One region of the Paenibacillus sp. WLX2291 genome, then DNA from elsewhere that is predicted to be linked to it. Evidence: riboswitches for the same ligand, from Rfam matches in the RefSeq annotation. Region 1 holds a riboswitch; the other holds the start of a gene.
What was found. Region 1 has a riboswitch for FMN ahead of ACDE64_RS07040 (DMT family transporter). Riboswitches for the same ligand answer to the same signal wherever they lie in the genome.
Positions count from the first base shown of each region.

Region 2: it holds a riboswitch for FMN, as region 1 does, so the genes downstream of both, ribD (bifunctional diaminohydroxyphosphoribosylaminopyrimidine deaminase/5-amino-6-(5-phosphoribosylamino)uracil reductase RibD) here and ACDE64_RS07040 (DMT family transporter) in region 1, are expected to answer to the same signal.

Region 1 is NZ_CP176755.1:1,620,172-1,625,136, forward strand. It holds gene ACDE64_RS07030 (MBL fold metallo-hydrolase) at 1-1,124, shown strand, start outside; gene ACDE64_RS07035 (hypothetical protein) at 1,325-1,663, opposite strand; FMN riboswitch at 2,121-2,272, shown strand; gene ACDE64_RS07040 (DMT family transporter) at 2,430-3,410, shown strand; gene ACDE64_RS07045 (glycoside hydrolase family 2 protein) at 3,684-4,965, shown strand, end outside.
Region 2 is NZ_CP176755.1:3,527,667-3,532,631, reverse strand. It holds gene ACDE64_RS15080 (replication initiation protein) at 256-1,503, opposite strand; FMN riboswitch at 2,279-2,450, shown strand; gene ribD (bifunctional diaminohydroxyphosphoribosylaminopyrimidine deaminase/5-amino-6-(5-phosphoribosylamino)uracil reductase RibD) at 2,905-4,005, shown strand; gene ribE (riboflavin synthase) at 4,107-4,784, shown strand; partial or broken gene ribB (3,4-dihydroxy-2-butanone-4-phosphate synthase) at 4,815-4,965, shown strand, end outside.

The DNA of each region.
Region 1 (4,965 bases):
TGAACGAGCAGCACTATGTGGTTGCTGATCACAAATCAGACCAGTGGTCGTATCATACCGCTAGTGAACTAGCGAATCCGTTGACGTATGAACATAATGATAATGATCAGCGACAAGTAAAAGTCTCCAGCGATGCTGAACGAAAGCCGCTGTCTTCTCTAAAATTCCGCTATCTGGAAGATGTCGCACCGCCAGGAGAATGGACATGGCTGCGTCCAGAGCTACAAGTATGCTGGGGACGGGCAGGTCATTTGCCGGGTTCCATCTGGGTTGCAGTGAACTGGTATGGCAAGACGATCTTTTATACCGGTGATTATAGTGCCGAATCGCGACTACTGGAAGCAGATCGTCCGCTGCATCATTCGCGTATTATCTCGCGTGCACATCCGTCACCTGGGCAAATTCCAGATCTGGATCTGGCAATTGTCGATGCGGCGTATGGTGTAGATACAGATCGGCAGGGCAATAAGCTATCACAGTTGAGTCGGTATATGAAGGAAACGTTGAAGCGCGGAGGTGCGATTCTCCTGCCGGTACCGTTATATGGACGCGGACAGGAATTGATTCTGTGGGCGCGTGAGCAGTTTGCTCAGATTCCGATTCTCGTAGAGCAGGATCTGCTGGAAGCGCTAGAGTTGTTCGCTGCTGAACCGCGCTGGCTGCGTAGCGATGGAGCGGAGCGTATTGCACAGCTATTGAAGCATCCACAATTGTATCGGCTGACGGATGAGCATTCGCGCGAAGCCTTATTTCGCCAGCATCCTAGTTCGATTCTGTTTACCGACGACGGGATGCTGCAATCGGTCAAGGCACAGCAGCATTATACTCGTATTGCTACGAGTGCTGTGAATCGGGTGATTTTTACCGGTGATCTGGCGCATGGCTCATTCGGGCGGTTGCTGCTGATGGATATGGAGCATCAGGGCTGTCAGATTCATCATGTGCGCTACAAGGTGCATCAAGGGCTGCCGGATGTGCGGCAAATGCTGCTTGACCTCAAAAGCCCGCGTACCCTGCTCGTACATGCGACACGTCCGCGTACCGATGGACTGGCGCTAAGGCTGGAGCAGGAAGGCTTTCAGCAGGTACATTCGCTGAAGCCGGATGATCAGTTGTATTTTTGACCGTATATAAGCACGAAAAAGAAGTGCGCCGCAGAGACGCACTTCTTTTTGCTAAGCAGGTTCATGTAGAACCCACTCTGCTGAACTTACTGATTCTGTTAGATGGTTCATTGGCAATGAGCATTCGTTCCAACACTACTGCTCATGCACACGGTATCCTTGCTTCTGCCGAATCGTGTTGCTACGTTCTTGCTACAAAATCAATATCCGCCTTGATCCATTCTACTCATAGTGGCAAAGAATGCCGCGCCGAAAATCGCAAAGAAGATAATGTACAGCACGATCCAGATCGCTGCCCACAGCAGTGCGGCTTTGGCGTAGTTCGATTTGGACAGTGGTGCGCTGTTACCGAATGCCCAGACGAACAGCATAACGATATTGACGACAGGAATCGCTAGCAGCAGCAGGGTGATCATCCAGTCTTTGACACTCAGTACACCTGCGCGCGGGTTGTAACCACCGGGTGGGTAGTTCGAGTCTGGAGGGTAGTTCGGATTTTGTCCGGGTGTGAATTCCGGATTGGGTTTGTTAAAATCCAATTTGTTCTTCCCCTTTCAAATATATGTATTTGGTGTGAAAGCTGTAAAAAGCCCACCTTATCTTATACCCAGACACCAAGCTGACAACACACGTATATGTAAAATGTTAAATTCGAACTATTTTGTATACCAAATTTTCGTAAACATGCATTGTATAGACATGTTTAAAATGATTAAAATAGAGAGAGCAAGTAGCGAAATGATAGGATTTAGCATCCTATCTTGAAATGGATAACAGAATACGTTACGCTATACATATAGATAAAACCGAGTTAAACGATATGAATTACATAAAAAGCTATGATTTTTATGTACAAAGCTATTGCAAGTTACTAAAAGTATCTTTATAATGAGATTTATTCAAAGGTTAGCTTGCGAAACTTTCAAAAACGTCTTTCATGGTTAATGAAATAGAATCATGATGATAATCATCAGCTATCGTAATGAACAATCGAATAGAGATCTTCGGGGTAAGGTGAAATTCCTGACCGGCGGTAAATGTTGACGATGTCGACAGCAGCCCGCGACTCACTGTTCCAATTTGGAGCAGTTGACTGATCTGGTGCAATTCCAGAGCCGACGGTAAAGTCCGGATGGGAGAAGATCAACACATAAACCTGTACAGGTTTATTTGCCGATGGACAACATTGGTATATCCTATGTACATGTTTATTTGATCAGCCCCTGAATGTCGGTTCCCGATGCTCAGGGGCTTTCCGTATAAGATCGCCTATTCAAATTCTAATCATATTAAGGAGTTTGAATTATGGAAAACGTCAACTATCGGTTTCAATCTGCCGCTGAAACCAAACAACGTCATGTCAAAAGCGGCTTCTGGCTCGTCTTTATCGGGGCAGCACTATGGGGTGTTGATCCGCTATTCCGTATTATTTTGCTGGAGTCGTTCACATCGACCCAGATCGTATTGCTGGAGCATCTCGTAGCATTCCTAGCTGCCGCTCCGATTTTGTGGATCAATCGTCATGAGCTGCGCGGTCTGAAATGGCAACATATCGGCGCGCTGCTGTTCCTATCTTGGGGCGGCTCGGCAATTGCGACTGTACTGTTCACGATGGGGTTATCGCATGGCGATCTCAACGCCGTCTTATTATTGCAAAAGCTGCAACCATTATTCGCCATCATTCTGGCGCGTCTACTATTGAAAGAAACATTGCCACGCGGTTTTGGCTGGCTGTTCGTTCTGGCGCTGGGCGGTACGTACTTGCTAACATTCGGCTTTGCCGTTCCGATTGGTCATTTTAACGATTTTGCACAGGTCGGTTCCTTACTCGCACTCGGCGCCGCTGCATTATGGGGTGGATCAACCGTTATGGGGCGTCTGATGGTCGGCAAAATGAAATACGAAACGGTCACCTCGCTGCGCTTCATTCTGGCGATTCCATTACTGCTCGTCTTGACCTTGAACGAAAACGCAGCATGGAGCCTGCCTGCAGGTGCCATCCCTGTCCTGCTCGTCATCGTCAATCTGGTCGGTCAAGCTCTGTTGCCGGGACTGCTCAGCCTGCTGATGTACTACAAAGGCTTGTCCACGACCAAAGCATCGGTAGCAACGCTAGCAGAATTAAGCTTCCCGATGGTCGGTGTCCTGATCAACTGGATCGTCTATCATCAGGTCGTAACGTGGTCGCAACTGCTCGGCTTCATACTGATCTGGGGCGTTCTGTTCGCCATTTCCAGACAACAACAACCAACTGAAGCCAAAGACCCGGTTCCTGCTACTTCCTAACGATCAGTACGCAACTGAAATTGGTATGTAAATGCTCTTTCACTTTCGATAAAAGCCTAACCAAAAGCTACGTCAACTCAATCAAGTGAGTTTGCGTAGCTTTTTGAATATATGCAGCAGATGGAATCTATATAAAATCATCCACACACGGTGAGCAGGGATAAGGTATGATGGATACAAATTTAATTGTAACCGCTTACGATATTGTTGTAGATGCTGTCCTGCTGCTTTGATTGGGAACCTATATTGTATCTGAGGGAGGAGCTTTATCATATGAAATATGTCCAACATCCAACTGCGCGCAATGATCGCGACCAACGTCTGCCACGACCGGAATATCCGCGTCCGCAACTGGTACGGGAAGATTGGATTAATTTGAACGGGACGTGGGCGTTTGCGTTTGACGATGAACACCGCGGAGATGCAGAAGGCTGGCATATACGCGGACAGGGGACATTTGACCGCAGCATTGAAGTTCCGTTTGCCTTTCAAAGTGAATTGAGCGGTATTGGTGACACCGGATTTCACGATCTGGTCTGGTATCGCCGGACACTGGAGCTGCCGACCGACTGGGCGGGGAAACAGATCATCGTTCATTTTGGTGCGGTTGACTATGCGGCAACGGTCTGGGTAAATGGACAATGGGCGGCGGCACATGAAGGCGGGCATACGCCGTTTCAAGCGGATATTACAGCGTTGCTGGATAAGGAAGATACAAACGAAATTGTGGTGCGCTGCGAGGACTTTAGCCGTGATGTAACGCTGCCGCGCGGTAAACAGTACTGGCTGGAAGATTCAGCAAGTATCTTTTACACTCGGACGACTGGAATCTGGCAAAGTGTATGGCTGGAAGTGGTAGAGCCGTATCACTTGCAGCGTCTGCGCTTGACGCCGGATATTGATCGCAACGAGATTCGGATCGGGCTGAAGTATACGCCGGAAACGGGACGTGCGCTACATACGAGCTCTTTTCAGGTACGATTGATGGTGGATTTTGACGGAGCAAATATCGCGAGCGACGAATTTTCCTTGCGCAGTGTGGAGCCGTTCCGAGCAATTGGGCTGAATGACTTTAACGATCATACACAGGGGCGCTGGTGGAGTGCTGACCGACCGAATCTGTATGATCTGCGGGTGGAGCTGCTGCGTGACGGCGAAGTGGTGGATACGGTGGACAGCTATTTTGGTATGCGCAAAGTGTCTATCGACAACAGTCGGTTTTATTTAAACAATCGGGCTGAATTTCTGCGGCTCGTCTTGGATCAGGGGTATTTTCCAGATGGCATTCTCACACCGCCGTCGGATGCAGCGATCCTGCGAGATATTGAATTAACACAGCAAATGGGCTTCAACGGTGTGCGCAAGCATCAGAAGACGGAAGACCCGCGCTTTCTATACTGGTGCGATGTGAAGGGGCTGATGGTGTGGGGCGAAGCTGCCAATGCGTATGATTATTCCGAGCAATATGTGAACCGGTTTACCCGCGAATGGCAGGAGATCATTCAGCGTGATTACAACCATCCGTCCGTGATCGTCTGGGTGCCGCTTAACGAGA
Region 2 (4,965 bases), 1.9 Mb from region 1:
CTATTTTTGTCCATCTTTAAAAAAGAACAGCTTCCATACCACAGCATCCCATTCATAGCCAACACAGTGACCAATATAAACAAAAGCAACAATCGCAGATGAAAATAAAACTGATCATCAAACACACCAAAATAACACGAAAACAAAGTAAAACGACAAAGTGAAAAATTAAAACGAAAACAAAGTGAAATATATAAAAAAAGCCAGCACCTGTAACGGTTGCTGGCTCTTGATCATCTATTCATTACGACTCATCTATTCCTCATCAATCCGTCTTGCGTCTGTATCCGCCTTCTGTTCACAATACCGCTCAAACGTATAATCCTTAAAGTACTTTTTCTGAATATACTGGATAAAATAACTGCCGCTTTCGCTAAATGGATCAGTTACCTCGTCATCCACAATTGCAATGCCCAGCGTCCGTACACTATATTTTAGCCCGTCTAGCTCTTGCTGAATGTGTTCAGCCGATAGATTCGTAATATAATCGCGAACCTGCTGAGACAGCTCGTGAATATATGATTCCAGCAGATCACTTTCGACTTGTTTGGCTTGCTGAGAAGCGATATGTTCCTCTTCCAGACCGGAGCGTTTTTTGCGGTAATCGGTTTTGAGCGCAGACATTGTATATGCGGGAATATCCTTGATTCTGCCGCGCTTGGCATCGGCGCGCACCACGTCCAGATTTTCAGCGATATAATGCTTGTCATACTGCGACAACACCTGATCAATCGCTTTCGCTTGCAGACCGAATTCCTCTTTGAGCTGCTGCCGCAACCGAGAGGACGTATGATGACGCGCGCTCGCAGGCTTGTCGGGATCGGAGAGTACACTGGCTTTGGCATCGGCAGACTTGCTACTGAGCAGAAACTTGATCTCCGTAATTTTGCGCCCCGTCTTCATTTCCTCAAATGAAAACGAAATATCGGTATGCTTGTTAATCTCCTGCTGTGCCTTAACGAGTACACGTTTTTTGAAATCGGCATACACCGGATACTGATCCTCAATGCCGAGCAATTCCTTGAGCCGCTGTACCGTAAATGTCCGACTACCGATTCGCTCATATTGCTTGAGCAATTCGTAGATTCGCATTGCATAGGCGCTTTTCAGCTTAATAATATCGATCAGCCGATAGGTGGTGAACTTTTCCTTCAGTTGCAGTAGATACGGTCGTAGCTTGGGCGAGAATTCTACTTCAACGACGCCTTCACCGGGAAAATATTCCGCAGACGCGAGCCAAGTGACCTGCAAATTATCATGCAGATAAAACGGCTGCGACATCAGGCTATATGTATAATCTTTAATTTGCTGATGAATATTTTTATTCTTTACACCGATCATCTTCGCAAATTCAGAAATTTTAAAACGATATGGCTTGAATTCATCATCATGCGGGGAAATGGTACTGATTAGCACAATGACAATCCGCATTTCAACGACCCCTAATTTCAATGGTGTCTCGATCAAGTTGTTTGCTTTTGTAACGAGGTTGTTGCCACGCATGTCAATTCCTCCACAACAGATAATACAGCCCATTATATAGTATAAATGAGTAGAAACATAGAGTGAAGACAACAACAATCGCCTTGTGATGTTTTCCTCTTGTTTTACATTTCTTGTTTTCACTGTTTTAAAATATTTACTTGTTTTAGCTCGCCAGCAAGTCAAGAATATCAGGAGTTTTTCGTCTTTTAGATGGACGAGTTTAGGGTAAAGTATGACTTTTTTAGGGTGAGCGATGGTCGTTTTTAGGATATAGTGTGGACGGAATTAGGTTGTAACGATGGACAGAAATAGGATGTGAAAGGACACTTTTAGGGCGAAAGAGGACAGTTTGAGGGTGAGTATGGTCGAAAATAGGGTGCAGCAGCATGACAGAGAGAATTGACCCTATTTTTGTCATAGTTGCAAGATGTACTTGCGTGTATCGTATGAAACGATGATAGAATAGAACGAGATGTCACGGTTTGCACCCTAAATTTGTCCATAGTAAAGCAACGGAATCCTGTCGTATCAAGGATGTATCCGAACGATTCAATATATGAAATACGCATTCACGTGTTGTTCGCAATTGCGCTATTTTGACTTGGATGACTGAAAACCGCTATTTGGTTGTATTCGTCTATAACTTATTATTAGATATAACAATCGTATAGCTAAGGATATAGTGAAAAGGCAGTTTCTTGATTTTTACCGATGACGGTGATATGATTTCACCATCACGCTGCATGAAAGAAGGCAGCTCGTGGTTGGCAAGTGGAGTATACAATTGAATAACGTTTATCCTCGGGGCGGGGCGAAATTCCCCACCGGCGGTGTTGAGATATGGGATTGCGATGTGCAATCTGTAAGCTCTAAGTCCGTGACCCGGCAGATATCTGATGATGTCTGGCGGTGGATCTGGTGAGAATCCGGAGCCGACAGTATAGTCTGGATGGGAGAGGAACAGGACAGGTCTGACCTAGGTGCAGGCGCTGTCCGTATGGAGATGTATGCGTTTTGGGACAGATAGGAATACAGGAGTGCCGACTGGAAGTGGCTTATTTGGCTGCATCCTTGTTTGAGGCTATGCCTGTATATCATATTGCTTTCTCCCAAAATGCAAGCTTATGCCAAACCAAACTGCACGGCAGTATCTGCAAAAGGAATGGGTCGATCACATTCGTATGCAGTTCGTTTGCGCATGATCTATCTCTATTTTCTGTCTATTTATGATGCCCCGTAGTACCGGAATGATGCCGGTCTGCGGGGCTTTTCGCGTTTTCGGATTGTTCACACAATATAATTTTGTTACTATGTTATAAATGGTAACTAAATGAATGTTGTGATCTATTGTTCTATTTCTCATTTATGACGAAGCAATAGATTCCATTATATTTTGCACAAGACGAAGGAGCCCTGAGGATGAATTTGTTAAACGATGAATTTTATATGTCACTTGCACTGGATATGGCGGAGCGTGCGCAGGGGCAAACGGAGATTAATCCGGTTGTCGGCTGTGTCGTTGTAAAGGACGGTCGTGTCGTCGGCATGGGTGCGCATTTGAAGCGTGGCACCGGACATGCGGAAGTACATGCGCTTAATATGGCAGGCGATGAAGCGGAAGGTGCGACTGCCTATGTCACGCTCGAACCGTGCAGTCATTATGGCAAAACGCCGCCTTGTAGTGATCGACTGATCAAGGAAAAGGTAAAACGTGTCGTCGTCGCAGCCGTTGATCCGAATCCGCAGGTAGCCGGTTCTGGTATTGAGCGTCTGCGCAGTCATGGCATCGAGGTAGTGACCGGTGTGCTTGCCAAACGTTCCGAGCGTCTCAACGAAACATTTAACAAGTACATCACTACCCAATTGCCGTTCGTTACTCTGAAGACAGCAAGTACGCTTGACGGTCGACTCGCGTCCCATACTGGCGATAGCAAATGGATCTCCAATGCCGCTGCGCGTGAACGTGTACACGGTATGCGTCATCGTCATCAGGGCATTATGGTCGGGATCGGCACAGTACTGGCAGATGATCCAGAACTGACGACTCGCACTGAAGTCCCCGGCTTGCATCCGGTACGCATCGTTATCGACTCGACACTGCGTATTCCAGATGCAGCACGTTTGCTGGATATCAGTGTGGCACCGACGATAATCGTGACTACCGTAAGTGCTAGCAAGGAGCGCATCTCCCAACTGGAAGCACGCGGAGTACGCGTCATCGTCAGCGGCGAAGGGCAACATGTCGATCTGAAGCAGGCGATGACGCTGCTAGGCAAACTGGAAATTTCGTCGATTTTGCTGGAAGGCGGTGGTCAGCTGAACGGCGCGATGCTGGAAGCCGGATTGGTTGACCGAATTACGCTGTTCTTCGCACCGAAGCTGATTGGCGGTCATATTTCAACCTTTACCTTCGACGGTTTTGACAAGATGAATCAGGCAGTCACACTGGATGAATTGGAAGTAGAGACGCTGGACGATAATGTGTGTATCAGTGGTCTAGCACGCTACCATCACCAGTAAAGCTCTTGTTATACATGTTCATCGTAACGTTTGGCTTATCCATCATGCAGCATAGTAGCTCCAACGATAAATGGATTCCAATTGAAGGAAGGTGATGATACATGTTCACCGGGTTGATCGAAGAAATCGGTACACTGAAAAAAATAGACCGACGCGGCGAAGCGATGGTGCTTGGTATTCAGGCATCGCATATTATGCCCGGTCTGCTGATCGGCGATAGTGTTGCCTGCAATGGCGTCTGCCTGACGGTAACGACGATTGCTGGCTCTCTGTTTACGGTAGATGTTATGCCGGAGACGTACCGATTGTCTAGCTTGAAGGATGCACGTACTGGCAGTCCCATTAACCTGGAACGAGCGATGGCTGCGAATGGTCGCTTTGGCGGTCATATTGTGCAGGGACATGTGGATGGTACGGCGAGTATTGAACAGATTGAGCATAACCAGAATGCAGTCATATTCCGTATTAAGCCGCAGCATGCTGATCTGTTTCGCTATATTATTCCGAAAGGCTCAATTACAGTAGATGGAATTAGCTTGACGGTGGTGAGCGTAGAGAGCGGCAGCTTTACGATTTCGATCATTCCGCACACGCTCAAGGAAACCGTGCTCGGTCATCGAAAGCCGGGCGATACCGTCAATATTGAATGCGATGTGCTGGGCAAGTATGTGGAGCATATGCTGCGTTACCGTGAAGCTACACCGAATGATGCGGCAGGTGGTACAGGTGGCGGTTCTAAGTTGACCGCTGACTTTTTACAGCAAAACGGATATTTGTAAATGAACACACAGGTAGAGGAGGCGGAGAAGATGTCCGAGGAGCTTTCCGGCCTTCACCGGATTGAGGAAGCAATACACGATTTGCAGCAGGGCAAAGTCGTTATCGTTGTTGACGATGAAGATCGCGAGAATGAAGGCGATTTTATTGCACTGGCAGAACAGGCAACTCCGGCAGTCATTA